DNA from 3 places in the Bacillus sp. AK124 genome. Region 2 is predicted to be linked to each of the others. Evidence: predicted binding sites of a transcription regulator. Region 2 holds the regulator's gene; each other region holds the start of a gene.
What was found. The regulator LexA, encoded in region 2, represses DNA repair genes until DNA is damaged. The targets are predictions, from matches to a motif close to CGAACATATGTTCG.
Positions count from the first base shown of each region.

Region 1: uvrB (excinuclease ABC subunit UvrB) is a predicted target of LexA. The motif match lies at 6,060-6,073, and genes of this name have one in related genera.
Region 3: M1E06_RS08930 (Y-family DNA polymerase) is a predicted target of LexA. The motif match lies at 3,476-3,489, and genes of this name have one in related genera.

Region 1 is NZ_CP096378.1:617,831-628,159, forward strand. It holds gene M1E06_RS02970 (murein hydrolase activator EnvC family protein) at 1-211, shown strand, start outside; gene M1E06_RS02975 (tartrate dehydrogenase) at 366-1,424, shown strand; gene ctpB (carboxy-terminal processing protease CtpB) at 1,552-2,970, shown strand; gene swrA (swarming motility protein SwrAA) at 3,323-3,676, shown strand; gene M1E06_RS02990 (PDZ domain-containing protein) at 3,950-5,185, shown strand; gene M1E06_RS02995 (DUF5316 domain-containing protein) at 5,311-5,604, shown strand; gene M1E06_RS03000 (CsbA family protein) at 5,723-5,956, shown strand; gene uvrB (excinuclease ABC subunit UvrB) at 6,140-8,125, shown strand; gene uvrA (excinuclease ABC subunit UvrA) at 8,133-10,329, shown strand, end outside.
Region 2 is NZ_CP096378.1:2,324,000-2,334,328, forward strand. It holds gene tkt (transketolase) at 1-1,838, opposite strand, end outside; gene M1E06_RS11555 (DUF896 domain-containing protein) at 2,002-2,235, opposite strand; gene M1E06_RS11560 (YneB family resolvase-like protein) at 2,301-2,948, opposite strand; gene yneA (cell division suppressor protein YneA) at 2,967-3,278, opposite strand; gene lexA (transcriptional repressor LexA) at 3,430-4,053, shown strand; gene M1E06_RS11575 (NucA/NucB deoxyribonuclease domain-containing protein) at 4,252-4,680, opposite strand; gene M1E06_RS11580 (thymidylate synthase) at 4,974-5,813, opposite strand; gene M1E06_RS11585 (hypothetical protein) at 5,873-6,634, opposite strand; gene M1E06_RS11590 (prohibitin family protein) at 6,723-7,556, opposite strand; gene M1E06_RS11595 (hypothetical protein) at 7,549-7,689, opposite strand; gene wrbA (NAD(P)H:quinone oxidoreductase) at 8,000-8,614, opposite strand; gene M1E06_RS11605 (flavin reductase family protein) at 8,816-9,424, opposite strand; gene M1E06_RS11610 (ring-cleaving dioxygenase) at 9,446-10,329, opposite strand, start outside.
Region 3 is NZ_CP096378.1:1,785,577-1,795,905, reverse strand. It holds gene M1E06_RS08945 (MATE family efflux transporter) at 1-897, shown strand, start outside; gene M1E06_RS08940 (FusB/FusC family EF-G-binding protein) at 949-1,590, opposite strand; gene M1E06_RS08935 (YolD-like family protein) at 1,802-2,140, opposite strand; gene M1E06_RS08930 (Y-family DNA polymerase) at 2,156-3,418, opposite strand; gene M1E06_RS08925 (YqzH family protein) at 3,694-3,906, shown strand; gene M1E06_RS08920 (MDR family MFS transporter) at 3,991-5,229, shown strand; gene M1E06_RS08915 (VOC family protein) at 5,281-5,664, opposite strand; gene coaA (type I pantothenate kinase) at 5,676-6,635, opposite strand; gene M1E06_RS08905 (ABC transporter permease) at 6,878-7,843, opposite strand; gene M1E06_RS08900 (ATP-binding cassette domain-containing protein) at 7,821-8,483, opposite strand; gene M1E06_RS08895 (hypothetical protein) at 8,599-9,087, opposite strand; gene bcrC (bacitracin resistance undecaprenyl-diphosphatase BcrC) at 9,579-10,190, opposite strand; gene bcrB (bacitracin resistance ABC transporter permease subunit BcrB) at 10,312-10,329, opposite strand, start outside.

The sequences.
Region 1 (10,329 bases), 1.7 Mb from region 2:
TATCAACGGGCAAACATATCAGACGGTCTACGCTCACATGTCTTCGATTAAAGTGCAGACAGGCCAGCGTGTTGAACAGGGACAAGTGATCGGAACGATGGGAAATACAGGCCAATCCTACGGGCAGCATCTTCACTTTGAAATTCATAAAGGCCTTTGGAACAACGCGAAATCCAATGCTGTTGACCCGGCCAATTATATACCGCTTTAAAAATGAAAGCCGATTCGTCCGGAAATGGACCGAATCGGCTTTTTGTTATTCAAATCGAGATGCTTCAAAATTTGTTCTTGTCAGAAAATAACACAAGGTATAGAATGAAAGTGACACCTGTCGACAGTCGACTATTTGAATAGGGGATGATCTAATGAAAGTATTCAACATTGCCAGCATACCCGGTGACGGAGTAGGAAAAGAAGTCGTACCTGCTGCACAGCGAGTTTTGAAAGCGGTTTCTGATGTTCACGGAGGACTCTCATTTCGGTTTACGGAGTTTCCATACAGCTGCGAGTATTATTTGGAACACGGGGAAATGATGCCCGATGACGGTATGGAGCAGCTGAAAGAGTTCGACAGCATCTTCCTTGGAGCGGTAGGAAACAGCAAGCTTGTCCCCGACCATATTTCCCTATGGGGGCTGCTCATTAAAATCCGCCGCGAATTTGAACAGGTCATCAATGTTAGACCTGCGAAATATTTGCAAGGAATCAAGTCTCCGCTGGCCAATCCAAAAGATTTCGATCTTCTTGTCGTCAGGGAAAACAGTGAAGGGGAATACAGCTCGATCGGAGGCAGAATCTTCAGAGATGAAGATGAAATCGCCATCCAAAATGCCGTTTTTTCAAGAAAAGGGGCGGAGAGGGCGATGCGCTTTGCATTTGAGTTGGCGGCTAAACGGAAAAAGCATGTCACAAGCGCAACAAAATCGAACGGAATCGTATATTCAATGCCTTTTTGGGATGAAGTCTTTGCGAACACGGCAAAAGACTACCCTGGCATTACCGCTGATTCGCAGCACATTGACGCGCTGTCGGCCTTTTTTGTAACGAAGCCGGAGAAGCTTGACGTCATTGTTGCCAGCAACTTATTCGGTGATATTTTGACCGATATCGGGGCGGCGATTATGGGGAGTATAGGCGTGGCGCCGGCCGCCAATATCAATGTAAACGGCAAATATCCGTCCATGTTTGAGCCTGTGCACGGCTCTGCCCCGGATATTATCGGCAAAGGAATTGCAAACCCGATCGGCCAAATTTGGACAGCTAAAATGATGCTTGATCATTTTGGAGAAGAAGAACTCGGTGCCAGATTGCTTGACGTGATCGAAGACGTTCTAAAAAGCGGTTACTTGACGCCTGATATCGGTGGTTCAAGTACGACGGATGAAGTGACAGAAGAAATCATCAAGCGTGTGAAGACTATATAAGCAAAAGCTGCCGGCAATCCGGCAGTTTTTTTGCTGTGAATGGAAAATCGATTACATGATACGGGCGGTTTTTGCGCATAATACTTCAAGCAACAAAACATAGTGCAGGCAGAAGAGGAGGTATAGGATGAATCAGAAGATTGCACGGCTCATCATTGCGCTCAGCCTGTTATGCGGCTTGGTAACAGGCGCCGGTCCGATTCCGTTTCATGATGCCGTTCCAAAAGCATCAGCGGCTGCCGCCAGAAACGAATTGGAGAAAATTGAGAAAGCATATGACCTGATTTCAAATGAATATGTAGAGCAGGTCGACAGGGAAAAGCTGTTGGAAGGAGCCATACAGGGCATGCTTTCAACATTGAATGACCCATACTCGGTTTATATGGATAAACAGACGGCAAAGCGGTTTTCAGATTCCCTTGATTCCTCTTTTGAAGGAATCGGCGCAGAAATCGGAATGGAAGACAGGAAAATCATTATCGTTTCTCCTTTTAAACAGTCTCCGGCAGAGAAAGCCGGATTAAAGCCGAACGATGAAATCATCAGTATCGACGGCGAGTCCATGGCCGGAATGGATTTGAATGACGCCGTATTAAAGATCAGGGGCAAAAAGGGATCGACGGTTACGCTGAAAGTTCATCGGCCCGGCATGAAAGATCAGCTGACATTTACAATTAAGCGCGATGAAATTCCGCTGGAAACGGTATTTGCTTCCATTAAAAAAATACAGGAAAAACCTGTCGGCTATATCGCAATATCTTCCTTTTCCGAACATACGGCAAAAGATTTTACTGCTGAACTGAAAAAGCTTGAGAAAAAGGGAATAAAAGGGCTCGTTTTGGATGTAAGAGGCAATCCGGGCGGATACTTGCAAAGCGTTGAAGACATTTTAAAACATTTTGTGACAAAAGATCATCCATATATACAAATCGCCGAAAGAAACGGAAATAAAAAACAATACTTTTCAAAATTAAAAGAGAAAAAACCATATCCTGTGAGCGTGATTACGGACAAGGGCAGCGCTTCAGCGTCGGAAATTCTTGCAGGTGCATTAAAAGAAGCCGAGGGTTACGACGTGGTGGGCGATCCTTCCTTTGGAAAGGGAACCGTCCAGCAAGCGGTTCCGATGGGAGACGGAAGCAATATTAAGCTGACGCTGTATAAATGGCTGACGCCTAAAGGGAATTGGATCCATAAGCAGGGAATTCAGCCGACCGTTCCAGTCGCCCAGCCTGCATATTTCTCGGTGGGGCCTGTACAGCTGAAGGAGCCTCTCAAGCCGGATATGAACAACAATGAAATTAAGCGGGCACAGCACCTGCTGAAAGGACTCGGGTTTGTCCCCGGCCGGGAAGACGGCTATTACAGTAAAGGCACAAAAAAAGCCGTCATGGCGTTTCAGGCTGAAAACAAGCTGAAACAAACGGGCATCATTGACCAAAAAACGGCAAATACAATGAACCTGCGGATTGAAGAGAAAAAGATGAAAGAAAAGAACGATCTTCAGCTGCAAACCGCATTAAAAGTGCTGTTTAACAAAAAGTGAGGACACAGGATGTCCTCACTTTTTTTATTCTCAGAAAATAAATTCTCAATCTTTTTACCTAAAATTTTTGTTTTTTCATAAAAAAAACATTCATAATGAATAGAATTGACCCGATAACATAAGTGTATGGGAGACTTTATAAGGATGTAAAGATGCAGTAAAAATGTAACTTTTGCAAGTTGTATAACTAAGGAAAACTTTTTAAAATAGAACCAAAGCTTTTTCAAGAATTATAATGTGTGCATTTTTTTTGCGGAGAATGTTAGCGCGGTTTGCGTTCTTCGTCTCTGTTGGTGGAGTCGTCTGACGCTTGCGCTTTTCTTATATATAAATAATAAATGGGGGTACACGATTGAAAAGGGCAAGTATTGTGAGAGAGAAAAAATACTATGAATTAGTGGAGCAGTTAAAAGTTCGATCACAAGACGTTACGTTTTCCGCTACAAAGGCAGTAGGGTTGCTTATGCTGTTCAGCAGATACCTCGTAAACTACACTTCGGTCGAAAGTGTGGAGGATATCAATGAGGATTGCGCGGAACTTTATTTCAACTACTTGATGGACAACCACAAGCGGCTCGGCATCAATCTGACCGATATCAAGCGGTCAATGCAGCTGATAGGAGATATTCTAGATGTCGAAGTCAATCATTACCTGAAAGACTTTTCTTTGTCGAATGTGACGCTTTGGATGAGCCAGGAGAAATAAACCTCACGTTTACCATACCCAAGCATTTTATTATTTGTTAGAATAATAATAAAATGCACCAGCTTGCCTAAAGGTGCCAGCATTTGTCGTCACGAATGCGCTTAAAAAGCACCGGCGTTAAAGCATCATGACGAAAGTTTCTGCGGCTGACGGCTCAGGCATCCCGCCTGAACGGCCGCACGTCATTTCCTCGTGCCGACGCTTTAGACAAGCTGGGTTTCCCTAAAATATCCAACGTTAAAAAGCTGCCGTATTTAAGGCGGCCTGAAATGCTTGGCTGAGGCGGTGAACGTTCCCTTGTCAGTTGAAGAAAGCTTAATTGAACTTTTAAAAGGAGCAGGATTGTTTTTTCTGCACCCGCTCTTCTATTTTATGATGATCATGAGTCTTGCTTACGGCTATGCCCGGATCAAACGTGAAAGAAAGACGTTTCATACGCGTATTGAAGATATTTATGACGAGTTTAAGTTTACATATTCTAAAGGACTCTTGGCGGGACTCGTGCTGTCCATTGTTTCGTTCGGCTTAGGGCTGTATCTGCCGATGGGTATGCTGGTTTTAATAGCGGCGGTCAGCGTTGCCGCAGCTTTAACTTTCAGACAGAGTCTGCTGTCAGCGGCATATACGCTTGGCGTGAGCATCGTCGCCGGTTTATGTATCGAATACACCGGTTTCGGAGCGCTTGACGCATTACTTCCGCAGCTGTCCCTCGCGAATTGGCCGGCTGCTGCCGTCTTGCTCGGACTTCTGTTGGTAGCGGAAGGAGTGCTCGTCTACAAAACGGCACATATCAAAACTTCCCCTGCGATCGTTATGAGCAAAAGAGGGCTCCCGATCGGCCAGCAGATTGCGGGCAGAACCTGGCTTTTGCCGTTGTTCATTCTCATTCCGGGACATGCGATCGAATCATCGGTTCCGTGGTGGCCCGTTCTGTCATTTAACGGAGGCTTTGAGCTCCTCTGGATTCCTTATTTCATCGGCTTCGGCCAAAGAGTTCAAGGATCGCTTCCGATTGAAAGCATTAAAATTACAGCGAAGCGCATCAGCGTGCTTGGTATTATCATTCTGCTGCTCGCGGCCGGAAGCGTATGGTGGACGCCGCTTGCCGCTCTTGCCGCCGGAGCGGCGATCGCAGGAAGGGCCTTTTTATCATGGAAACAGCGGATGAACGATAATTCCGCCCCTTTCCATTTTTCAAAGAGAGACCAGGGGCTCGTGGTGCTCGGCATTATTCCGAACACGCCGGCAGCCGATCTCGGTCTCAAGATCGGCGAAATCATCACGAAGGTTAACGGGATTTCAGTGAAAAATGCGGCGGACTTCTACGAAGCGCTTCAAAAGAACCGTGCTTTCTTCAAACTTGAAGTCGTCGGTTTAAACAATGAAATTCGTTTTGAACAAAGAGCTTCATATGAAGGAGAGCATCATGAGCTTGGCATCATCTTTGTAAAAGAAGAGGATGCGGCGATGAAGCACGCTGAGGCAGCCGCCTCACAAGAAACAGAATAATTGATGTTAATAAAGCGCCGCTTTTTCGGGCGCTTTTGCTTTTCCTTTTGGGGAATCTTTTTGGTTGTCTTTTACAAAACGTTCCGCTAGGATGATGGATAGAACCGATTGAAGGAGAATGATTGATGAAAAAGGCTTTTCTCGCCGGTGTTTTTGTTTGTTTGATAGCTGTATTGATTTCGGCTGCGGCCGGGGATTGGACGTTGATTTTCAAAGTTTCGGGATCCGCCGGACTAGGCGCAATTCTGCTGTCTGCTTTATGTTCCGGCGTATTTGTCAGCGGTGACCGGTTCAAGGGAAATCACGATTCGGAAACGAAGGAGCACAGGGAGTGGAACGGCAAACTGGCAAACGCACTCGCCGTTTTCGCCATGCCGAACCTCCTGGCAGCCGGAATCTCGTTCTTTTTCGCCTTTTAACGTCTGATTCCGAATAACGCGGCATGATAATGGACAAAATGAATGAGTGTCCATGTTTGTCCGTTTCTTTGTTCTTTAATATAATCGAATAAGATCAAGAAACGTGAGGAGGGTTTTTGTGTTTACAAAAGCCGTTTTTGCACTGATATTTCCTTTCTTGCTTGTCTTGTTTTTTACAAGGGTGACCTATAACCATTACGTCGGGATTGCGCTGACCGCAGCGCTGTTGTTCGCTTCATATTTAAAAGGTTATACGGAAACCTTTTTTATTGTAGGACTTGATATCGTCTCGCTCGTGGCCGGTTCACTCTATGCGGCGAAAAAGGCGGGCGAAAAGAAGGAAGACTCATAGAAATCGTAAGAATGATTGCCGTAAAGCCCTGCTTTTGATGACAAAAAGGAGGGGTTTTTTGATAGATCAGGAAGGGCCGGCTTTTGTGGGAAAACACAGAAACCGAACTTTAGTTCGTATTTTTACTTCGGGTGTGTTAAAATAATAAGCAGGAAGATTTCGTAAAGAAACGGAGGCTTTTTTGTGAAAGACCGCTTTGAATTAGTCTCGAATTATCAGCCCCAGGGGGATCAGCCGAAAGCGATTGATCAGCTTGTCAAAGGAATCAATGAAGGCAGAAAGCATCAGACGCTTTTGGGGGCGACCGGTACAGGAAAGACGTTTACGATGTCAAACGTGATTAAAGAAGTCAACAAACCGACTCTCGTCATCGCCCACAACAAAACGCTCGCCGGACAGCTGTACAGCGAGTTTAAGGAATTTTTCCCAAACAACGCAGTCGAATATTTTGTCAGCTATTATGACTATTACCAGCCTGAAGCTTACGTGCCTCAGACTGATACATTTATCGAAAAAGATGCCAGCATTAACGATGAGATTGATAAATTAAGGCACTCTGCCACGTCTGCTCTTTTTGAACGCAAAGATGTCATCATTGTGGCGAGTGTTTCTTGTATTTACGGCTTGGGTTCCCCAGAGGAATACAGGGAACTGGTGCTCTCGCTCAGAGCGGAAATGGAAATCGAGCGAAATGAGCTGCTCAGAAAGCTCGTTGACATCCAATATGCGCGGAATGATATCGACTTTCAGCGCGGAACATTCAGGGTGCGCGGCGATGTCGTCGAGATTTTCCCGGCTTCAAGGGATGAGCACTGCATCCGGGTTGAATTTTTCGGGGACGAAATCGAACGAATCAGGGAAGTGGATGCCCTGACAGGCGAAATTTTAGGGGAGAGGGAACACGTCGCGATCTTCCCGGCTTCCCACTTCGTCACGCGGGAAGAAAAGATGAAGAAAGCGATCATAAACATTGAAGAGGAGCTGGAAGAGCGCCTTAAAGCGCTTCGTGAAGAAGGCAAGCTCCTTGAAGCCCAGCGTCTGGAACAGCGGACGAGATACGATTTGGAAATGATGCGCGAAATGGGCTTTTGCTCGGGCATCGAAAACTATTCAAGGCATTTGACGCTTCGTCCGGCAGGTTCGACTCCATATACGCTGCTCGATTACTTTCCGGACGATTTCCTGATGGTCATAGACGAGTCGCATGTCACCATGCCGCAGATCAGAGGAATGTACAACGGAGACCAGGCGAGGAAACAGGTTCTCGTCGATCACGGATTCAGGCTCCCTTCCGCTTTGGATAACCGTCCGCTCAGGTTTGAAGAGTTTGAAAAGCACATTCACAACATCGTGTATGTGTCGGCTACGCCGGGCCCTTATGAACTTGAGCATACGCCTGAAATGGTAGAGCAGATCATCCGGCCGACGGGGCTGCTTGATCCGATCATTGAGGTAAGGCCGATTGAAGGGCAGATCGATGATCTGATCGGCGAAATCCAGCAGAGAATCGAGCGGAATGAACGCGTCCTCGTCACTACGCTGACGAAAAAAATGTCCGAGGATTTGACGGATTATCTGAAAGAAATCGGAATCAAGGTCACGTACCTGCATTCCGAGATTAAAACGCTGGAGCGGATCGAGATCATCCGCGACCTTCGCCTCGGCAAGCATGACGTTCTCATTGGCATCAACCTGCTGAGGGAAGGACTCGATATTCCGGAGGTTTCACTTGTCGCCATCCTTGATGCAGACAAAGAAGGCTTTTTGCGGTCTGAGCGTTCGCTCATCCAAACAATCGGCCGCGCCGCCAGAAATGCCGAAGGCCGCGTGATCATGTATGCCGACAAAATCACCAACTCAATGGAAATCGCAATCAATGAAACGAAGCGCCGCCGCGAACAGCAGGAGGCCTATAATGATAAACACGGCATTACGCCGAAAACGATCAACAAAAAGATCAGGGACGTCATCCGGGCAACTCATGCTGCTGAAGAGCAGGAAGAATATCAAGCAAAAGAGGAGCCGAAGCTTTCGAAGATGACGAAGAAAGAGCGGGAAAAAGTGATCGCTCAAATGGAAAACGACATGAAGGAAGCCGCAAAAGCGCTTGACTTTGAACGTGCCGCTGAGCTTCGCGACTTGCTCCTAGAGTTAAAATCGGAAGGATGAATGGAGAATGGCAACGAAACGAATTGAGGTGAAAGGTGCAAGGGCCCACAACCTGAAAAATATCGATGTCTCTATTCCGAGGGACCAGCTTGTCGTGCTGACAGGTCTTTCGGGATCAGGGAAATCATCCCTTGCGTTCGATACGATATATGCAGAGGGGCAACGGCGCTATGTCGAGTCTCTCTCCGCGTATGCCCGCCAGTTTTTAGGACAGATGGACAAACCCGACGTCGATGCGATCGAAGGCCTGTCGCCGGCGATCAGCATCGATCAGAAAACGACGAGCCGGAACCCCCGGTCGACAGTCGGAACGGTGACGGAAATCTATGATTATCTCCGGCTGCTGTTTGCCAGAATCGGAAAGCCGGTCTGCCCGGTTCACGGCATTGAAATTACCTCGCAAACGATCGAACAGATGACGGACAGAATTTTGGAATATCCCGAGCGCACGAAGATCCAGGTGCTCGCGCCGATCGTCTCGGGAAGAAAAGGTTCGCACGTGAAGGTGCTCGACCAAATCAGAAAACAAGGCTATGTGAGAGTCCGGATCGACGGCGAAATGAACGACCTCTCAGAAGACATCGAGCTCGAAAAGAATAAAAAGCATTCGATTGAAGTCGTCGTCGACCGTATCGTTATAAAAGAAGGGGTAGCAGCCCGTCTCACAGACTCGCTCGAAACGGCGCTCCGCCTCGGTGAAGGCCGCGTGATCATCGATGTGATCGGACAGGAAGAGCTGCTTTTCAGCGAACATCATGCCTGCCCGCACTGCGGTTTTTCAATCGGTGAACTGGAGCCGAGAATGTTCTCTTTCAACAGCCCGTTCGGCGCGTGTCCGAGCTGCGACGGCCTCGGGTCCAAGCTGGAAGTCGATGTAGAGCTCGTCATTCCAAACGATGAGCTGTCGCTAAAGGAGAATGCGATTGCACCTTGGGAACCGCAAAGCTCCCAGTATTATCCGAAGCTGCTTGAAGCGGTATGCAGCCATTATGGAATCGATATGGATGTTCCGGTCAGGGAGCTGCCGAAGCACCAGCTTGAAAAAATCCTTTACGGCAGCGGAGACGAGCAGATTTATTTCAGATATGAAAACGACTTCGGACAGGTCCGGGAAAACTACATTGAGTTCGAAGGCGTCATCCGCAATATCGAAAGGCGCTATAAAGAAACGAGCTCTGATTACGTTCGGGAACTGATGGAAAAATACATGGCCAATCAGCCGTGCCCTTCATGCAAAGGCTACCGTCTGAAAAAGGAATCCCTCGCCGTACTGGTAAACGGCCTTCATATCGGCAAAATAACCGAAATGTCGGTTTCTAACGCCCTTCAATTTTTCCGTGAACTTGAACTTTCGGAAAAAGACATGAAGATCGCCAACCTCATTTTGCGGGAGATTAAAGAGCGCCTTGGATTTTTGAACAATGTCGGGCTTGACTATTTGACGCTCAGCCGCGCCGCCGGCACTCTGTCGGGAGGAGAAGCGCAGCGGATCAGGCTTGCAACGCAAATCGGCTCAAGGCTGACCGGTGTCCTCTACATTCTTGATGAGCCGTCAATCGGTCTTCATCAGCGCGATAATGACCGCCTGATTGATACGCTCAAAAACATGAGGGATATCGGAAACACCTTGATCGTCGTCGAGCATGACGAGGACACGATGCTTGCCGCCGACTATTTAATTGATATCGGACCCGGCGCGGGCGTACACGGGGGAGAAGTGATCTCTGCCGGAACACCGGAAGAAGTGATGAACGATGATCAATCGCTGACAGGGCAGTACCTCTCAGGGAAAAAATTCATTCCTCTTCCTGCCGAGAGAAGGAAGCCTGACAACCGTTTTATCGAGGTAAAAGGCGCAAAGGAAAACAACTTGAAAAATGTTTCCGTGAAGTTTCCGCTCGGCGTGTTCACAGCTGTCACCGGGGTATCGGGATCAGGGAAAAGCACGCTCGTCAATGAAATTCTCCACAAAACGCTGGCTCAGAAGCTGCATCGGGCGAAGGCAAAACCGGGAGAATACAAAGAAATAAAAGGAATCGAGCACCTCGATAAAGTGATCGACATCGACCAGTCTCCGATCGGCCGGACGCCGAGGTCAAACCCGGCCACATATACCGGCGTGTTCGATGACATCCGTGACGTGTTTGCCCAGACGAATGAAGCGAAAGTCAGAGGATACAAAAAAGGGCGCTTCAGCTTTAACG
Region 2 (10,329 bases):
ATTGCGAGACGCTTTGTCACATCAGTTGGAAGAACAGCGTTTTTATATTCGGCCGGCTGCTTGTCGAAACGATCCCAAGACGGAACGCTGACAACGGATACGTCAATGCCTTCTTTTTTCAGCTCGCTTTGTGCGTCAAGCGCAAGGCCAACTTCAGATCCGCTCGCAAGCAAGATCGCTTGCGGTTTTTCGTTTTGGCTTTTCGAAACGACATATCCACCTTTTTCAACGCCTTCATAAGCTGCTTCAGGAGACTGATCGATTGTCGGCAAGTTTTGACGTGTCAACACAAGCGCAGTCGGCTGATTTTTTGATTGAAGCGCCAGTTTCCAGGCTGCTGCTGTTTCATTTCCGTCTGCAGGTCTGATGACGGACAAGTTCGGCAGCGCACGAAGTGATGCCAGCTGTTCAATCGGCTCATGAGTCGGTCCGTCTTCTCCGACGGCAATGCTGTCATGTGTAAACACATATGTGACAGGAAGCCCCATTAATGCCGCAAGACGGATCGCAGGTCTCAGATAGTCGGAGAAAACGAAGAACGTTCCGCCGAATACGCGAAGGCCACCGTGGAGAGCCATTCCGTTCAAAGCTGCTCCCATCGCAAATTCACGTACACCGAACCAAATATTTCTGCCGGCGTAATCTCTCGCTGAAAAATCTCCGCCGTTTTTGATTGTCGTTTTGTTGGAGCCGGCCAAGTCAGCGGATCCGCCAAAGAAGAACGGCACTTGTTGTGCGATTCCGTTTAATACTTCCCCAGAGGATGCACGCGAAGCAAGGCTGCTTCCTTTCTCATACGCAGGTACTTTCTGATCCCAACCTTCAGGAAGCTCGCCCTTCATCGCAAGTTCAAGCTCTTCGGCAAGTTCCGGGTGGGCTTTCTTGTATGCGGAGAACAGCTCGTTCCATTCCGCCTCTTTTTTCTTGCCCGCTTCTTTCACTGTTTCGTTAAAGTGTTCGTACACTTCAGAAGGGACATGAAAATCTTCTTCGTATGTCCACTCATACGCTTCCTTCGTTAATTTCGCCTCTTCTGAGCCAAGCGGAGCACCGTGAACGCCGGATGTTCCCGCGCGGTTTGGAGAGCCGAAACCGATCGTTGTTTTCACTTCAATTAATGTAGGCTGCTTTTCATTTTGTTTCGCTTTCTCGACGGCCGCCGTAATCTCGGCAATATTATTGCCGTCTTCAACATAAAGCACTTCCCAATTCATCGCTTCAAAACGCTGCTTCACATTTTCAGAGAATGAGCGGTTTAATTCACCGTCAAGCGAAATATCATTTGAATCATAAAGCACGATGAGACGGCCGAGTTTCAAATGTCCCGCAAGCGAAGCCGCTTCCGATGAAATTCCCTCCATCAAGTCTCCGTCACCGCAAATGCTGTATGTATAATGATCAACGACGCGATAGTCGTCACGGTTGTAAGTTTCCGCAAGGTGACGTTCAGCAAGCGCCATTCCGACAGCCATTCCGATTCCTTGGCCAAGCGGGCCTGTCGTCGCATCTACACCAGGAGTATGTCCGAATTCCGGATGTCCAGGCGTTTTGCTTCCCCATTGGCGGAAATTCTTGAGGTCTTCAATTGAAACGTCATACCCGCTTAAGTGAAGCATGCTGTACAGAAGCATTGATCCGTGTCCGGCGGACAGCACAAAACGGTCCCTGTTAAACCAATTCGGATTTTCAGGGCTGACATTCATCATTTTTGTCCAAAGCGCATAAGCCATCGGAGCAGTCCCCATCGGCATGCCGGGGTGACCGGATTTAGCTTTTTCAATCGCGTCTATGGAGAGTGTTCGTATTGTTGCGACAGATTTTAATTCAATCGTTTTCATTATGATCCCCTTCCTGTATGGACTCTACTTTCTTATCATAAATCTACCCATCGGTTTTCACAACCATTTCAGCTCAAAAGCAGTGAAAAATGACGAATCTTTGCCTTCATTTTAAATTGTAGTATATACAAAAAGGGAATACGATATCGGCGTATTCCCCAAATTAATGCAATCGGCGGTTTCTTTTTTCCTGTTTGAGCTTTTCAGGCGTCACATCATTACCTTCAGGATCAACAATCGTCACAGTTTTCAACGTGTTTTTCATAGACGCGCGGACGCCTTGAAGATATTCCTGGCGAAGCTTCTGCTGTTCTGCTTTTTCTTCGTCTGTTAAAGATCCGCTCTTTGCTTTTTTGGCAAGCTCGTTAATTCTGGCTATTTTTTCATTAGAAATCATAAGATACTCCTTTGATTCGGTATATATCCATCATACTACTAAATCCGCTTTCGTTTGACAACAGATTAGTCTGCAAGGCCGTCCTTATACTCCTGGTAGCGGCGGTGAACGGTTGCTTTTGAAATGCTGTATCCGAACCCTCTCAACACGGCTGCAATCTCCGCAAACGTCAGCTTGTTCTCCCTGAGCCTGACGATTTCTGAAAGAGGCGCTTCGATCCGCTCTCTCCCGCCGCCTTCATTGCGGTGTTTCAGATTCCTCTCCGGGCGGTAGCCGTTTTCGACCGCCTTCTTCATTCCCCGCTTAATTTTCAGGTTATGTATTTTCCGCTGGTATTCTTCGACAATGCCGACAATCTCCAAAACCATCGAATCCGCTTCGGAAAGCTCAAGTTTTCCCCGGTGAGCCAGCGTGTAGATTTGAACGCCTTCTTTATATAAACAGTGAAGAAGGGCAATTTTGGCATTCCCTCTTCCAAGTCGCGTATCATCCTGTATTAAAACTGCGTCAATGTCTGATGTTTTGATTTCCTCGAGCAGATCGAAGACGCCGTCGCGGTCCATCTCATATCCGCTCGCCTGTTCGGAAATGACGTTCACGACGTTCATCCCGTGCTCGGCGGCAAGCGACTGGAGCTCTTCAGCCTGCCGTTTTAATGAGGTTTCCTGCTGCTCCTTCGCAGTGCTTACCCTGGTGTAAATAATCGCATTCATGGAAATCCCCTCAATCATTTATTCTACAACTGCAAGCTGATATTGATCGGAGTGCTGTTTGGCTACCGGCAGGACCAAAACATCGCCCGGTTTAATAACGGAGGTCGGCAGATTGTTTTTATCGGCGACCCATTCGATGAATTTTTGTTTGTCAGCGGGTTTTCCGCCTTTGATCCGGTCGGCCAGCTCCCACAATGTATCGCCTTCCTGCACTTCTATTTTAACATATTGCTTTCTTTCTTCGATTTTACCGGCAAAAGACACAAACAGAATACAGCAGCTGATCACAGCAGTAAACAGACTGACAAAAATCAATGATTCTCTTTTCATATCCATCACCCCAGAATGTTTGTTCGGTTTTATGATTTCAGTATACATACGAACAAATGTTTCTGTCAATCGTTTTTTTCGAACCTATGTTTGTACTCAAAGGAAAAACATGCTATAATCTAGCTAAAATCGACGTTTTGAGGTGCAAAAAATGACGAAGCTATCAAAAAGACAACTTGATATTTTGCGTTTCATTAAAGAAGAAGTGAAACGCAAAGGCTATCCGCCTTCCGTCAGGGAGATCGGAGAAGCGGTCGGCCTGGCGTCAAGTTCAACGGTACACGGCCACTTGGCAAGGCTTGAAACGAAGGGATTGATCAGAAGGGATCCGACGAAGCCGAGAGCGATCGAAATTCTCGATACAGAGGAAGAAATTCACATTCCAAAAAACCAGGTTGTCAATGTCCCGGTCATCGGAAAGGTGACGGCCGGTACGCCGATTACCGCAGTCGAAAACATTGAGGAATACTTTCCGCTTCCAGACCGCCTGGCGCCGCCGGATGAGCATGTCTTTATGCTGGAGATCATGGGCGAAAGCATGATCGATGCCGGAATTCTTGATCAGGATTATGTGATAGTCAAACAGCAGAACACCGCAAACAACGGAGATATCGTCGTTGCGATGACCGAAGACGACGAAGCGACTGTTAAGCGGTTTTTCAAGGAAGAAACCCATATCCGCCTTCAGCCGGAAAACCCGACGATGGAACCGATCATCCTCCAGAATGTGACGATTCTCGGAAAAGTCATTGGCGTATTCCGCACGGTTCATTAAAAAACGGACTCATCAGCAAAACCGCCGGTCGGCGGTTTTTTTTCGCACGAAAAAACAGGCTCACATCCATACGGAAATGAAGGATGCGAGCCTGAAACAGAGGGATTGATCATATGCTTACATTACCATTATCCCCCAAACAAGTTTTCCTGTCAACAAAAATGTTTCCTTGAGGAAACATTTATCGTTGTCTCCCTTTTATCGAACGATAAACAAAATTCTCGTCCCGTCAGCGTAATCGCTCAGCCTGTTCCCGACCCAGGAGCCGGCTCCGCGGTTATCCGATGAGCTGACATATCTGACCGACGCTCCTTTTCCCCCTTCTTCACACATGGCCATCGGCCATTCGTCACGGTCAAAGCCCGGCTTAGTCGGAATCCCCTTTAATGATTCCTGACGGCGCTTATCCGCTCCAGATCTTTCAATTGTGCAGACATCTGAATGGCCCGCTTTGATCGCATCGCTTATATGAGCACCTGTTTCAGGATAGCGCGATGCCGGAAAATACAATACGTCATCATACCTTGCAGCGCCTTCGGCATGCTGAGGAGAATATGCAGCCCCTCCCGAAAGCCCAAGCAGCACCAATGCGGAAAACAGCAGATGAACCGCCCATTTTTTGATCATGACAAAAACAACCTCCTCTTGTATATGCTGGTGTCACTAACAGATTAAGAGAGAATTGTTTTTGCTTTTCGGGCTCTTTGTGAAAAAGACGTTTAGATTGTGTAAATAAACGTAAGTTAAATGCTCGGGTCATACCCGTGAAAAACTGCATGTACTTTTTGCGTCCGCTCTAAACGTATACACGGCTGCCGTAAGGAAACATGCGGCTGCCGGATATGCAAATTTTTTCATCGTTGTATTTTTTAAAAATGATTCATTCACACAACAAAAAAACAGGCGGAAAATCCGCCTGTTTATACGGCAACTTCAAATGTCAGCTTGTCGCCGTGCTTATAGTCAATTAATTTAAAATCATCGATTGTAAAGTCATAAAAGTTTTTGATGTCCGGGTTGATCCACAGCTTCGGCGCTTCATATTGCTCGCGTTTCATCTGAATGTTTAAATTATCGATGTGACGGGTATAGATGTGACAGTCGCCGATATTGAAGATGTATTCGCCCAGCTCATAACCGAGGACTTGGGCGATCATGCGCTGCAAGACGTTATATTGGAACACATTGAACGGGTTGCCAAGCGCCATGTCATTGCTTCTCGCTCTTACTTCCAAAGAGAGCTTTCCTTCTTTCACATACCATTGCGTCTCATAGACGCAGGGCGTCAAGGCCATGCCGTCCAAGTCATCGGGATTCCACAGCATGGTCAAATGCCTGCGTGAAGACGGATTATGCTTTAACTGATGGAGCAAATAATCCACTTGATCGGCTTTCTGCCCGTTAACCGTTCTGTTTTTCTTCGCTAATTGATAGCCGTAGGCTGCTCCGATTGTGCCGTCTTCAAGCCGCCATTGATCCCAAATATGAACCCCCATATCGTTCAAAACTTGAACATCATTGGATTTCAGCTGCCAGATCCAAAGCAGCTCTTTGATGGCCGTTTTCCACGCCACCTTCTTCGTCGTCAAAATCGGCACTTCCGAATTGTCAAACCGCATTTTTTCGCTCATGATGCTCAGCGTATGAGCCGGCGTTCCGTCTGAATCCCACTTCGTCCGGACCTGATATTCTTCATCGGAGATCCCTGATTCAATAATTTTTTGAATGATTGCATTGTATTGCTGGTCATAATGGCTCATCTTATCCTCTCCTCTTTCCACATGATATGTATAAAATGAGTTTTTTTCAAGATTTAAGATCATGCGCGGGTTTGATAAATCTCCAACGCTTTCTTGATAACATTTTTATCGTATCCGGTGACATCATGGATTTTCTCAGTCCAGCCTTCAATTGTGTCCGGCTTCGCTTCTCTGTATAATCCTTTGCTCGTGCTAAGATATATGTCCCAGCCGCTGAATTCCCAAAGCGCGATTTCATGTTGAAACTGAATTCTGCATTCCAGTAATGGCGAAGGCTTCAATGCCGCTTGCGAGCATTCAGCCGCCTCCCAAAAAACGGACATGTCAACAGGGTCTGTAGAGTAGACTTGAGTTGACACCTTTCCGTTCGGCCGATGGTAAAGGACCTTAACTCCGCCGGTTGTCGGCTTGACTTGAATTTGTGCTGCCGGGAAAAAACCGTCCAGCTTTTCACTGGTATAATCTTCACATTCGCAGTCGATCAGAATCGGCTGCAGCCATTGATCTCCCAGATCACATAAAAAGCGCCGTCCTCTTTCATCAAGCGCGATGACTGCGGCATGCGCGCGTTCTGTTTTGAACGAACGGCCGATCGGAAAAGCTTCCACTCCGTCTTTTGTAAACTCGTCCAGCAGCCAAATCGAAAGGTCAAAGCAATTGCCGGCAATGCCGTACTCTTGGTGGTGTTCCTTCATCATTGAGACGTTCCGCTGTTTCTGATCCCCTCCCTGATGATAAAACCATGCCTTTGTCAGCGTTTCCATCGGAAAAGCGTCGAATCTTCTCCACGTACGGAGAATGGCATCCGGAGCAAACATCATCTTCCCCCCTGTCCAGAAGCGATTGTTAACACTATTATATACGGGCGACCGAGACGAAAAAAATCCCTTAGCAAGGGATTTTTTCATTTTATTTTCCTTTTTCATCGGTCGGAATCTGGATCAGGGAATTCGATCCTGTCGCTTTAGGCATTTTTCCGTCCCATTTTTGGATCCATTGATACTTGATCATTTCATCTGACATCGATTTTTTAATAATTTCATTATACTCGGCAATACCTTGGGCTTCGATCTTTTTCTTTTTCGCTTCCGCTTCGGCGATCTTCAGCTCTGTCTGCGTTCTTTCCAGTTCCTGCGAAGACTTCACGCGCGCGTCAATCGCTTCCTGGGTCGCTTTATCAGGCTTTGGCACACCGAGTGTTAAATCGTCAATGACAAAGCCGAGCCCCTTCATATCATCTGCAAATGTTTTTTGGATTTCTGCGGCGGCATCAGATGATTTTTGTCCGTATGTATCAATGACGGAGTATTTGGAAATCGACTTTCTTGCAGCGTCCCACAGCCTTGTTTTCAAGTAGCTGTTTTCGATTGATTCAATATCGACCGCTCCGAATTTATTAAACAATTCTACGACTTTATCAGGCTGAACGACATAGTTGTAGGCGATGTCCATTGAGATGTTTTTGCCATCAGAAGTAGCCACTTGAATATCCTGATTGTTTACAGTCTGCATCCGCACCGGATATCTTGTGACTTTGTCAAACAGTCCGACTAAATGCCAGCCTTGATCAAGCGTTTCCGATTTCACCCCGCCATTCGGAGAATAAACGACGCCGACATATCCGTTCGGAATTTTCTCGATGAACAAGGAAGCCGTGAATCCTCCGATAATTAAAGCAACAGCGACAATGATTCCGCCGAGCAGCGTTTTGTTTTTATTCTTCTTTGGTTGTTTTTCATTCATCTTTGTCATCCTCCAGCGTTTTCTTTATTTTGCTCGCCCCGCTTCCGACTTTTTTAAAAAGCGGGCTTAACATAAGCCATACGCCAAACCCTATAATGGATAGCAATATGATCGAACCAATCATGACTTTCACTTTTGTTTCACCCCTTTTGCATTTGTTGATTGATCGTATGACTAAATAAAATCATTTCACTTATGTTTACGTTCATATGAACTTAAAGTTTCATTTTTTTAAAATGTAATAGAAAAAATTTTATCATTGCAATTGCGAAATCAATGGCATCGTTAAAGGATATGTCGGATATCTTACTCTTTATGCCGCGTATATCATGGCGTGGTCGCAGTCAAATGAAGACGAAGCGGCATGCCGAACCAACTATCAGCTGGGCACATACTAAAAAAAGAGCCAAATGATTGGCTCTTTTAAAAATATTAAATTTCAATTATTGTTGATTGCCCTTTTTAACCCATTCAGCTACTGTCACTGTGCGTTTAGCTTGATGTTTCACTGCAGCTTCCACGTCTTCAATCATCTTCCCGTTTTGATCGACTGTAACACTCGTTCCATATGGATTTCCGCCAGCCCCGAAGAGGACAGGATCAGTGTATCCCGGAGAAGCAATAATAGCTCCCCAGTGCATCATTGAAGTATATAAGGACAAAATTGTTGCTTCTTGACCACCATGTGGATTTTGAGCGGAGGACATTGCGCTTACAACCTTATTTACTGTCTTTCCGTTTGCCCAAAGTCCGCCTTGTGTATCAAGAAACTGTTTCATTTGGGATGCCATATTGCCAAAGCGTGTTGGTGTACTGAATATAATAGCATCTGCCCACTCTATATCTTCTGAGGATACGACTGGAATGTCCTTTGTTGCATCAACAGTGGATTTCCACACTTCATTTCCCTCAATGGCTGATTGCGGAGCCAATTCTTGTACTTTTAAAACTCTGACTTCAGCACCTGCTTCTTCTGCACCTTCTGCAGCCCATTTGGCTAATTGATAGTTTGTTCCGCCCATACTATAAAAAACTACAGCTAATTTTACATTTGACATATGATCCAGCTCCTTTGATTTTCTAAATAGTTTGTCTAAAAATCCCATGTTTTCACACCTGCTTTTTTGTTTTCTTTTCGGCAAACCTTTTAAGAACCACCCCCTTGAAGTGTTTCGCTGCCATTATTATTCCTTGCTAGAATAAACTTAAAACATTTCAATTTAATAAATCTCAATTTGGAGATATTATGGATGGTTATATTACTTCGGTCTTTTTCTGGTGAAGATTTCGCCAATCTTTGCGTAATCATGCCCGGCTAAACGACTGATGGCGCCGAGGCCTCTTGGATCGATTTTTCCATTTTCATAGATGCCGCTTTCGATATGATATTGAACGACTCTGCCTATCATAAAATCGCATCCGTCAGAGTGCTTATCTCCCAACTCTAATGAATACTCCAGAACACATTCCATACGCACTTTTGCTTCTATCACGCCCGGCACCGAGACTTTCATACTTTCAACGGGGGTTAACTCCGCTAACTGAACTTCACTTTGACTTGGTGGTAGGCTGGCGGCCGTTAAATTCATTTTTTCAACGTTTTGTTCATCAACGATATGGACCACAAATTCTTTGCTGTTCAAAATGTTTCTCGCTGTATCCTTTTGGCTCCCTTCAAAACGTTGAATAGAAAGGGAGATCATCGGAGGATTTGAAGATACAATATTAAAGTAGCTAAAAGGAGCTCCGTTTAAGACACCCTCCTCTGATAAACTTGTAACAAATGCAACAGGTCTCGGTATAATACTCCCGATTAAAAACTTGTAGTTCTCTCTTTCTGTTTTTGTATTGGGATCAATGGACAGCATCGAATCACTTCCTTACAAAAATTAATCCAGCGCCTTCACTGTTACAGGAATTAATCTTCTTTCTAACTGCTCTCTGTAGTGTTCATACTGGGCCGGCAGCATTAACTGTTCTCCCATTGTTTCATATGATTCATCATGGGCGAATCCTGGTGGATCTGTTGCAATTTCAAATAAGATTTCCCCGTGTTCTCTGAAATAAATCGCGTTAAAATAATTTCTGTCTTGCACAGGTGTAACACGGTATCCGTTTTCCGCAACATATTTTTGCCATTCCAATTGATCATTGTCATCAATGGCTCTCCAGGCAATATGGTGAACTGTACCCGTCCCCATTTGTCCGCTTCCTATAGTTGTTAATTTCAAATCAATCATATTTCCTATGTCACCAGCAGAACGAAAACGTACAAAATCTCCTTCTTCTCCAACTTTTTCAAGTCCCATGACCTTTTCTAATAATTCAGCCGTTTTTTCGGGTTGTTTGGATAACAGTGTTGCTCCACCAAATCCTTTGATTGCATTGTCCGGTGTTATTTCCCCTACTTTCCAGCTGTTCTTTTCCCCTTGTTCTCTTTCGACAATTTCCAGATGAAGACCATGAGGATCATCGAACTCCAAGTATTCCTCTCCAAAACGGTTCATTTTTGTATAAGGCACATTGAATTTTGCTAATCTGTTTTCCCAAAAAGCCATTGCGCCTTTAGGAACGACGTAAGAAGTCACTCCCACTTGACCATCTCCAATGACTCCTCGCCGGGCACCTGCCCAAGGAAAGAATGTAATAATCGTTCCCGGTTTCCCGCCTTCATTGCCAAAATAGAGGTGGTATGTTCCCGGATCATCAAAATTAACGGTTTTTTTCACTAAACGTAAACCAAGAACGCCAGCGTAAAAATCCACGTTCTCTT
Region 3 (10,329 bases), 540 kb from region 2:
GGCTGGCTGATGGGAATGTCCCTTATCAAAGTGACATTGCTTTTGCAGATTTCGATGAACGTCTTGAATATCGTGCTTGACATCGTTTTTGTCTACGTCTTTCACATGGAAGTATACGGCATCGCTCTAGCCACTTTGATTGCGGAAGTGACGGGCTGCCTGATCGGCTGCTTGCTTGTGAAAACGAATGCCGCCATGCGGTTTAAGCTGCCGTCCGTCAAGGTTTTGTTCGACCCGAAACCGTTTAAAAAAATGATGGTTGTCAACCGCGATCTATTGATTCGGACATTGTGCCTTTTAACGGTTTTTAATTTGTTTACGGCTAAAGGAGCCGGCTTCGGCGCTGAAGTTTTGGCCGCAAATGCGATCTTAATTCAAATTCATTATATGATGGCTTATGTGTTTGACGGATTTGCCAATGCATCGAGCATTTTTGCCGGGAAAGCCGTTGGAAGAATGGATCGGGAACTTTATTCCCGTACGCTTTCCCTTTCGATCCAGTGGTCGCTGATCTCGGCCGCGCTGCTTTCAGTCGGCTACTTTCTTTTGAAAGGTGTAATCCTTCCCTTGTTTACACCGCTTGAAAGCGTTTTGGAAGCAGCGAAAACCTATGATATTTGGATCGCTCTCTTTCCTTTGGCCGCAAGTTTCGGACTCGTTTTTTACGGGATTTTTACAGGAGCGACTGAAATAGGCCCGGTCAGAAATTCAATGTTCTTGGCTGTTCTCGTCTTCCTGGCCGCCTTTTTTACCGCTGTGCCCGCTTTCGGAAACCATGGGCTGTGGCTCGCTTTTCTTTTATTCAGCCTTGGACGTTCCGTATTCTTATGTATGGCTGTTCCCGGGCTGACCACCCGTCTCTTCGGAGAGCGAAGTGCTGCGAAAGAGGCAGGCTAAAAGCCAAATCATAAAACCCCCCGGCTAAAGCTTAGCCGGGGGGGTTCTCGTTTATTCTTTCGTTAATTGTGCGACGAAATGGTTCAGATGATCCAGCGTCATCACATTTTGATTGCATGTTTCACTGTCACAGCAAATATAATTGCCTCTGTCTGTATAGGTTTCTTTCCCGCTTTTCACCCGGGCCATGAACAGTCCGATCTCTTCGGTCCTGTTGCATATCGCGCAGATTCCTTTTTTATTGCTGGATTTGATGGTGCCGTGTATTCCGGTCAGCTTTCCGCCGGCATCCACAATCATGTACTTTCTGCCTGATCCTGCATCATTCCATCCCAGGTAGGAATATCCGCTGAAATCCATCTGTTCAAAATCGGGCGTCTTTAACTTCTTCACTTTAGAAAATAGCTTTTTAGCGGTTTTTACTGTTATACGCTGAAATGGAATGACATGAGGCTTTAATTCGGCTAAAAAGCGCATCGCTTCACCGCTGTCTTCCACTTCTGCCATCTTCTGCAGCAAAGACTTTTGATCGCTGCTGAGATCAGGAAACAGGTTGAACACTTGATCGAGCGCATTGCATTTCAAAACGTCAAGTACGTTTTCGTCATTGATGTTCGCATGTCCCTGAACAAGGCTGTCCGTTTGAAACTTAATAAAATTATATTGGTCATTTCTGATAAAAGGTGTCTTCATTTCTGCCAGCTCCTTATTTATGGATCTATATTTAAAAATAAGGTGCAAAGCCGGATGATCAGAAATGATACCTTGCTTTTTTTAGGCGATTTGTTTATAACCCCGCCTCATGCAAAGTATCGCCTTTCAAGATAACAGGCTTTGCATGAGACGCTGCAGTCGGCAAATGAATGTCATTTACCATTTTATCCACCTCCGAATACTGATTCTATTATAAACGACAATCGTATTCAATCTCAATGATATCCTCCATCTTTAAAATGCATATTTCATCCGCCCGGCTTACGATCCGCAGCTCCCTTTTCAGGGCGTCGGCATAGTGAATCCGGCCGGCCAGCGTTTTCACTTCCCCCTGCCGATAATAGGCAAATTGCAACATTCTGTTTTCTGCCATCGCTTCACAAATGATTTCATTAAATTCTTCATATTTTTGTTCATCCAGGATCGGTTTTTTGAGTTTTTGAAGGCTTTCATGATATTCCCTGAGCAATTCCACGTGCTCAGGCAGCATCATGGAAACCCATTTGATACTGCCTCTGTCGCGAAGCATAAATGATTCTCCTTTCTATGCCTGATGGCCTCCGACCAATTTTGACCGCAGCCGGGCCGTCCCGGCGTTTGTATAGGAAACGGCCCGCAAAAGCGCTGTTGATCCGTGCCGTTCTCTGATGCCGTCCATCACGTACCCGAGCTGCCGCTTCTTTTCCTGATCGGGACGAAAAAGATCAAGCTGCATATTGGTATCGTCTTGAATATTGGACAAAGAGACGGAAATTTTCCGAACCGTTTTGCCGGCATAAAACCGCTCGAACAATGCCAGACATGTATGGTATAGATCAAGGGTGACATTTGAAGGGCTTTCCATTGTTTTTGAACGGTAAAACCCGCCGCCAAGCTCATCGCGGCTGTATTCGACGCCAAGACTGACGGTCCGGCCCGCCTGGCGGTGGGCGCGCGCCCTTTTGGCCACTTCTTCACACATTTCAAGAATGACATGCTTGACTTCCTCCGGATTCGGGTAATCGCGAAGCAAAATCTGGCTTTTTCCATAGCTGACCTGCCCCTCCAAGAGCGGCGCTCCGATCGCTGAAAGGTCGATGCCCCAAGCGTGATAATAGAGCTGGTTTCCCATCACCCCGAATGTTTTCTCAAGCCGCTTGAGATCATAGTGAGCCAGCTGACCGACTGTAAAAATCCCCATCCGGTTTAACGTCTTTTCCAGCCTGGAGCCGATTCCCCACATGCGGCGCAGCGGAGACAGCGGCCACAGCTTCGTTTTCACGTCTTCGTAGCCCCAAACGGCCACTCCGTCTGCTGATTTTTTCGCTTCAAGGTCAAGGCACAGCTTTGCCATCAGCAGATTCGGTCCGATTCCGACAGCACAGGGAAGGCCAAACTCCCTTTCCATATCATCTTGAATTTTCATCGCAATCGTTCGGGCGTCTCCCCACATGCTCTCAACACCGTCCACCTGAATAAAGCTTTCATCCACGCTGTACGTATGAATGGCATCAGGCGGCACATAGCGGCAGAACAGCCGGGTGAGCTCTGTAGAAACACGGACAAACAGCCCCATCTTTGGATTGACCAGCTTGATGCGCGGATCATCCGGCAGCTGATAAAGCCTTGTTCCCGTTTGCACGCCGAACTCTCTTTTCAGAGCCGGAGAAGCAGCGAGAACGATGCTCCCCTGCCGCTCCGTGTTTCCGACAACCGCCAGCAGGCAAGTCATCGGATCAAGTCCGAGCAGGACTGCGGCACAGCTTGCATAAAAGCTCCGCATATCAACGCACAAAACCGAACGCGACGGATATTGACCGTAATCCATCTCTCTCCCTCCAAAAAGAACTGATGTTCGCACAATTAGTGTATGAATACTATACTCCGAATATACGTTCGATTTCCAGGCGTAATTTTATCCAAAGAAAATCCTGGCTGAAAGCAACAAAAAACACCTTCTTTGGAAAGAAGGTGACATGGCGGATCATTCCAGTTCGGAATGCTGCCGCATCCGGTTTAATGGCTCAAATTGAAAGCTCCCTTGAGAACCTCGTTTTTTCCTAGTAAGATAAAAGAAAAAGCGCTCCTAAAGGAGAAAGACAAATGGATGAGAAACTGATTGAAAAAATGCTCGGACAGGCGCTGAAGCAGTACGGACGCAATGTTGCAACCGATCCGCTCAGCCCCGGCGAAAAAGAAATCCTGAAGCTGGCTTTGCAGGAAAGGCGGATCGAGGAACCGAATGAGGGGCTGCATGCCCATATCGAAGATGTCATCTATGATTATGTCACAAATCAAGGCTTGTTCTCCTTTTGATCACCCAGCATATAGAAATTCCTCTATTCACCGCCATTTGTTTCATGTATGATAAACAAATAAAAACGTAACGGAGAGTTTATCATGAAACAAAAATGGCAGAACATCCACCCGCTCAGCTGGACCATTATTGTCGGAACCATTTTCGGACGTATGGGCACAGCCATGAGCATCCCTTTTTTAGCAATTTATTTGACACAAGTGAAAGGCGCCTCTTCCGGCTTTGCCGGCGCCGTCATTGCAGCGAGCTCTCTGATCGGAATTGCGGCAAGCTTTTACGGCGGGTACTTATCAGACAGGTTCGGCCGGAAAACCATCATGCTCGTTTCGATTTTCGGCTGGACATTCGTGTTCGCCGGTTTCGCGCTCGCCGATCATGTCTGGACATTCTTTGTCATGAATGCCTTAAACGGATTATGCCGCGCTTTGTTTGAACCGACTTCAAGAGCGCTGCTTTCAGACGTATCCAAACCCGAAACGCGCCTTTTCGTCTTTAATCTCCGCTATACCGCGATCAACCTCGGCGTCGTCTTCGGTCCGCTTTTAGGCCTGTACCTCGGATCTTCGAAAACGACGCTGCCGTTTTTCATTGCGGCTTTCATTTATTTTATTTATGCGGCGGTGCTGGTCATTCAATTTAAACACCACACCGTACCGGCAACTGAGCGGAATAAGCGTATAAAAGTGCGGGACGCGCTGGAGGTGACAAAAAAAGACCGGGTATTTACGATTACACTAATCGGTTCGATTCTTTGTTTATTCGGGTATTCCCACTTCACATCGACGCTCGCACAATACATGGCGGCCAGCCCGTTCATCGAAGACGGAACGAAAGTGTTCGGTATGATGCTGACGCTGAATGCCTTGGCCGTGCTTGTCGTACAGTACCCGATCGTACATATCGCCAAACGGTTTTCACCGATTTTATCGCTGATTGCCGGAAATGTGCTGATTAGCGGAAGCCTGTTCAGCCTCTCGTTTTTCCACGATCTATGGTCCATCGTCTTGATCATTATCGTGTTTACGATCGGGGAAGTGCTTCTCTTTTCGATGATGGATTTACTGGTCGACCGGATTGCCCGGCCTGAGCTGAAAGGCACTTACTTCGGGGCTATAGGCTTCACCCAGCTGGGAAGCGTGATCGGCCCTTGGGCGGGGGGAATGCTGCTGGACGCCTTTGGAGCGGAAAAGCCGTTTTTCACTTTTGCAATCCTGTCTGCTGTCACTATTTGCGGCGTTCCTTTCCTGGTGGCAGCCTTCCGGAAGCTCAAAATAGATGAAGCAAAAGTCAAATTAAGTTCGAAAAAAACGATGCAGCATTAATTGAAAACAGGCCGGCTCGGTCAAAGGCCGGCCTTCCGGCGGACGCCCGCCTCAAGGCGCCGCAAGTTCGACTTTAATGCGGTCGGGATCTTCGGTATACAAGGCATAATGCCCGCTTCCGCCGGCAAACGGATGTCTGTCTTCGTATAAAATGCGGCATCCCCGCTCCCTCAGTTTCATTGTCATTTCGTCGACCTGTTCTTTGGATGTCGCGTAAAAAGCAAGATGGTTTAAGCCGATGCGGCACCTGTGATAACCCGCTTTGACAAACTGCTCTTTCGCCTGCACAAGCACGAGATAGGCGCCGTTTGCTTTCCAGCTGATCCCGTCTTCCCATTGTTGAAAAACTTCATAGTCAAGCTCTCCGAGAAACCAGCCCCAAAAGCGCTTCGACGCTTCCAAATCTGAAACATACAGTTCAATATGATGGATCATGCAAGCCTCCTCTATACCCGTCTGACGAGAATCTCTTCCACCTTGTGGCCTTCGCCTTTTCTCAAGATTAAATCAGACCGGAATTTTGTAGGCAGAATGTTCTCATACAAATTCGGACGGTTGACGGTCTCCCATATTGACTTTGCCATATGGTCCGCTTCTTCGTCCGCAAGGTCTTTGAATTTATGGAAATAAGATGTCGGATCTTGAAAAGCCGTCTCTCTGAGCATGCGAAAGCGTTCAAGATACCATTTGATAATGAGGTCTTCTTCGGCATCCACATAAATCGAGAAGTCAAAAAAATCGGAAACGAAAACCCGCGGTTTTGTCCGGTCGTCTTCAATCGTCGGTGTCTGCAGCACATTGACGCCTTCGATGATCACGATATCCGCTTGTTCAACCGTTTCGTAAACCCCTTCCAATCTGTCGTACGTTAAATGGGAATAAACGGGTGCGTGAACGATTTCCTTGCCGGATTTTAAATCGTTTAAAAACTCAAGCAATGCTTTGACATCATAGCTTTCCGGAAACCCTTTCCTCGACATTATCTGTTTTTCTGTCAGCACCGCATTGGGGTAAAGAAAACCGTCGGTTGTGATCAGACTGACTTTCAGCCGTTCCTGCAAACGCGAGAGCACCGTCTGAATGATGCGGGCCGTCGTGCTTTTTCCAACCGCGACGCTTCCGGCAATCCCGATGATGAACGGAATTTTGGCCGCGTGAGGATAGTTCAAAAAACCGTTCACCCGGGTGTTCCGTTCATATTGAGTTGTCCGGTGTAAATAAAGCAGCCTCGCCAGCGGAACATAAACGGTTTCGACTTCTTCCAAAGACAGATAGTCATTTAAACCTTCAAGCCTTTTTACTTCCTCTTCGGTCATTTCTACCGCCATATGCCCGCCGAGATTTGCCCAGGCATCGCGGGTATGACTCGTATATAACGTGTGCAAATTCAAATCCTGATTCGCCATTATACTCACCTGCCCTCTGTTCAAAAGCTGTTTACTAAAAAGTGCATGAATTCCTGAGACCGCTTTATTATTATATAGAATTTTTCGAATATTTACGAGGAACAAGGTTTCAATCAAAACAACCGCCTCATCCAGAGACGGCAGATTCTGTTGTTCCAACTATTTGACACTCGCCTGCCAAACCTGAGCCAACGGGCATCCGTCGCTTGCAAAAAAAGAGCGCAAGTGCCTGCGCTCTTTTTTCAAACGACATATTTGCTTTGCCTGTGCGCCATATAATAAGTAACCGCAGACAGCAAGCCGACAGATGCGGCTAAAATGATGACGACCGGAATCATGTCCACCTTCACCGGTGTAAACAGTTTAAAGCCGCCGCTGAAACTGAAAACCGCATGCCCGAGATTAGACAGCAGGTTTTTCAAATCGAATCTCCCCAAAGCAGGGATAAGCAGGCTGTAAACGATATACAGCAAAGCAGGCGTAATAAAGCTTCTGAAGAGGACGCCCAAATAAAATCCGACCGTCGAAAAAATGAAGCTGACCGCCAGAACGACAACGAGCTGAAGCGGGATATTGCTTTTTGAAACAGCGGGTATTGTGAACTCGCCGACCGGTATGGCCCTTGAAGCCAGGGAATAAAAGACGAAGCTTGACACATATGCCGTACATACAACGGCGATCACGGCGGCAGCCATCACCATGTAAACCGAACACTGTTTGGCCAGCAGAACGGATTTCCAATCATGGCTGACAGCTTTCACTTTCACCGTCTTGAACCTGATGTCGTAAGAGGAGATATAGATGGCATACAGCGTAAAAGCCAAGGGAAAAATGATGAAGCCCATCAGCTCAAGCGTCATGATAACCGACTGCTTGGGCTCCAGATGATGGAGGGACAAGACGAAATTCTCATAGTCAAACCTTAAAATATTTTCGACGATCTCTCCGTCGCCATCCTCGCTTTTCAGCTCCCCTTCCTTCACCTTGACGGGCGACGCCAGCGCCTGTTTAATATCGATGCCGAGTTCTTTATATTCGTCTTCAGTCTTTTTAAACTGCTGATAGCTGTCAATTGTATTTTTATAATGTACATATATGTATCCGGATGAAATGAATAATAGAGGAAGCAATAACATGACGAGCATTTTAGAATATGATTGAAATGCAAGCTCTTTTTTGAAAATATTATAAATATTCTTTATAGACATCGCCCAATTCTGCTCCATTCGTTTTAAAATTGTCTATGTGGATAGCTGAACCGTCTTTCAACACGTATAATTGATCGACGATTGAAGAATAAAACTCAAACTGATGGCCGGCGGCAACAATCGTCATCCTGCTCGACCAGTCATTGATCAGCGCCTGAAGCTCCATCATGGACCGGTAGTCAAGCCCGTTTGATATCTCATCCAAAAACAAATATGACGGTTTGTTTAATGCAGCGATCATTAAGGCCAGCTTTTTCTTTTGTCCGTATGAATAGGTCTTAACCTTTTTTTTCAGCAGCGCCCGGCCGAGGAACTTTTGCGATAATTGTTCCAGCTCTTCTTTGCCGGCAGGTTTATTGATCAACAGTTTAATATTTTGATATCCGCTCAGATGATCGTAAAACGGGGAATCGTCATAGATAACGTGCACTTTGCTCCTGACGGCTTCAAGCGGCTCTCCGTCGTACAGAATGCCGCCTTCGAAATGTTCCAGCTTGAGCAGGCATTTCAAGAGCGTCGTTTTCCCGGCGCCGTTTTCTCCCATCAGGAAGGTGACTTTGTTTTTTTCGATATTCATGTTGAGACGGTTGAATACCTTTTTGCTTCCATAAGATTTCGTCAGGTCATCGATTTTGATCAATTTAAAAAATCCTTTCTTGCATCAGGATGGTGTTGCAACATTCTCCATTATACAACGCTGCCATTAATTTCAAAATAGTCTTTTAGCAGCGTTGTATGAAATGGCTTACGGCAAATTAATCGTTTCCGTATTTTCCTTTTTTATTGACCCACCTTCTGTCTGTAAAGGTTGAGCTGGCGAATTCAACATCTCCCCACGGTGTAACGGTCCCGAAGCTCAGCGTTTTTTTCGCTCTCCATTTGTGAAGCCCTGAAGACTTGTAATACCTTTTAATCCCTTTTGCTCTCACGACATTCGGAAAGACGTAGCCGACATCCTGCGATCCGCTGCTTTTCGATACTTTTTTGCCGTTGTAGTACCAGTCGATATAATCTTTCGACCAGGCGAGGAAGCTTCCTCTTTTAATTGTGAGCCTTTTTCCTGCATATGCCGTCACACCGCTTTGGACAGATGCCTGTTCAGGAAGTGACTGCACGTATTCTGTCTTGGCTTCAAGCAGTTCTTTTTGCTCACTTGTCAGCTGCCCGTCCCCAGCAGCCGCAGCGAATGAGGATGGAACCAGGAGCGCCGCAGACAAAGAAAACCCTAAAATCGCTTTTTTCATTTCGTTTCCCTCCGTATTTTTGATAATTCGTATGTACGTCTTCAGCTGCCATCCATAAGCTACTGCCGCATCCAAAACAATTTAATGTCCGAGTTCTCTCATTTTAATGGATGAAAAAATAGATTTCTAGCAGAATGGACCATTTTATCATTACCTATTGGAAATTATCACCTCCTATGTATTTGATATTATACCATATTTTTACTTGTATTCAATTCCTATTATTTGGAATTTTCGTCATGGATAACCCGCATCTTTTATAATGGGGATGAAAAAAGGAGGAAGAAGAGGAACCTATATACCTGGAAAGCGATTCTACAGCTGTTATTCGTACAAAAAAACAAAGCACCCGACAGACCGTCTACCTTCATGGAGACGGTCATATACTCTTGCTGTCGTGAACCGCCTTCGATTTGGAGGATGAAGAAGCCGATCGTTTATTTGTGAGTGCACATAGCAAAGGCTGCCTAAATCCAAGGCAGCCTCATCCTTTAAAAGTTCTTCGATTTATCGTTCGATTTGCTTTTGGAAGGAACAATCCGGTGTTCCACCTTTTCATAAAGGGACAGCATTTGATGAATAAATGACAGCTTCGGTGCTGTCCAGAATACAAACAGAGCTGACAACACGCCAAGAAGGGCTCCCGCCGCAACATCGAGCGGATAGTGAACGCCCGACCAAATGCGGGAAATGCCTACGGCAAACGCAAGCACAAGCCACAGCCAGCCCGTCTTTTTGTGAAACAGGAAGATTAAAAAGCCGATTGAAAAAAACAAAATCGTATGGTCGCTCGGAAACGAATTGTCAATTTCATGCTCTATCAGCTTGTTGACATTCGGAAGCGTGGCAAACGGTTGATAGTTGGAATGCAGAAAGCCCATGATTTTCCCAAGAATTTCGGCAATCACAAATGCGATGACTGCATAAATGACCATCAATCTGTTTTTTGTCGTCCGGGTCAGCCAATAAACGACAAGACCCAACGCGAGGAAGTACATCATATATTCGGCCAGAAAGTAAACGACCGGATTCAGCATCGAATACTCTTTTCCCAAATCATTAATGAAACGAAAAGCATCAATATTTAATTCTGAAAAAGACATGTTCCATTCTCCTTTTTTATACTTTTATCCTAAATATATCCATCAAAATTGTGCAATAAGCCTTTATTGGGATTAGGAATGTACAAACATGTGTTGCACATTCCCTTAGACTCCTCCTGCATCAATGAATATCGATTTT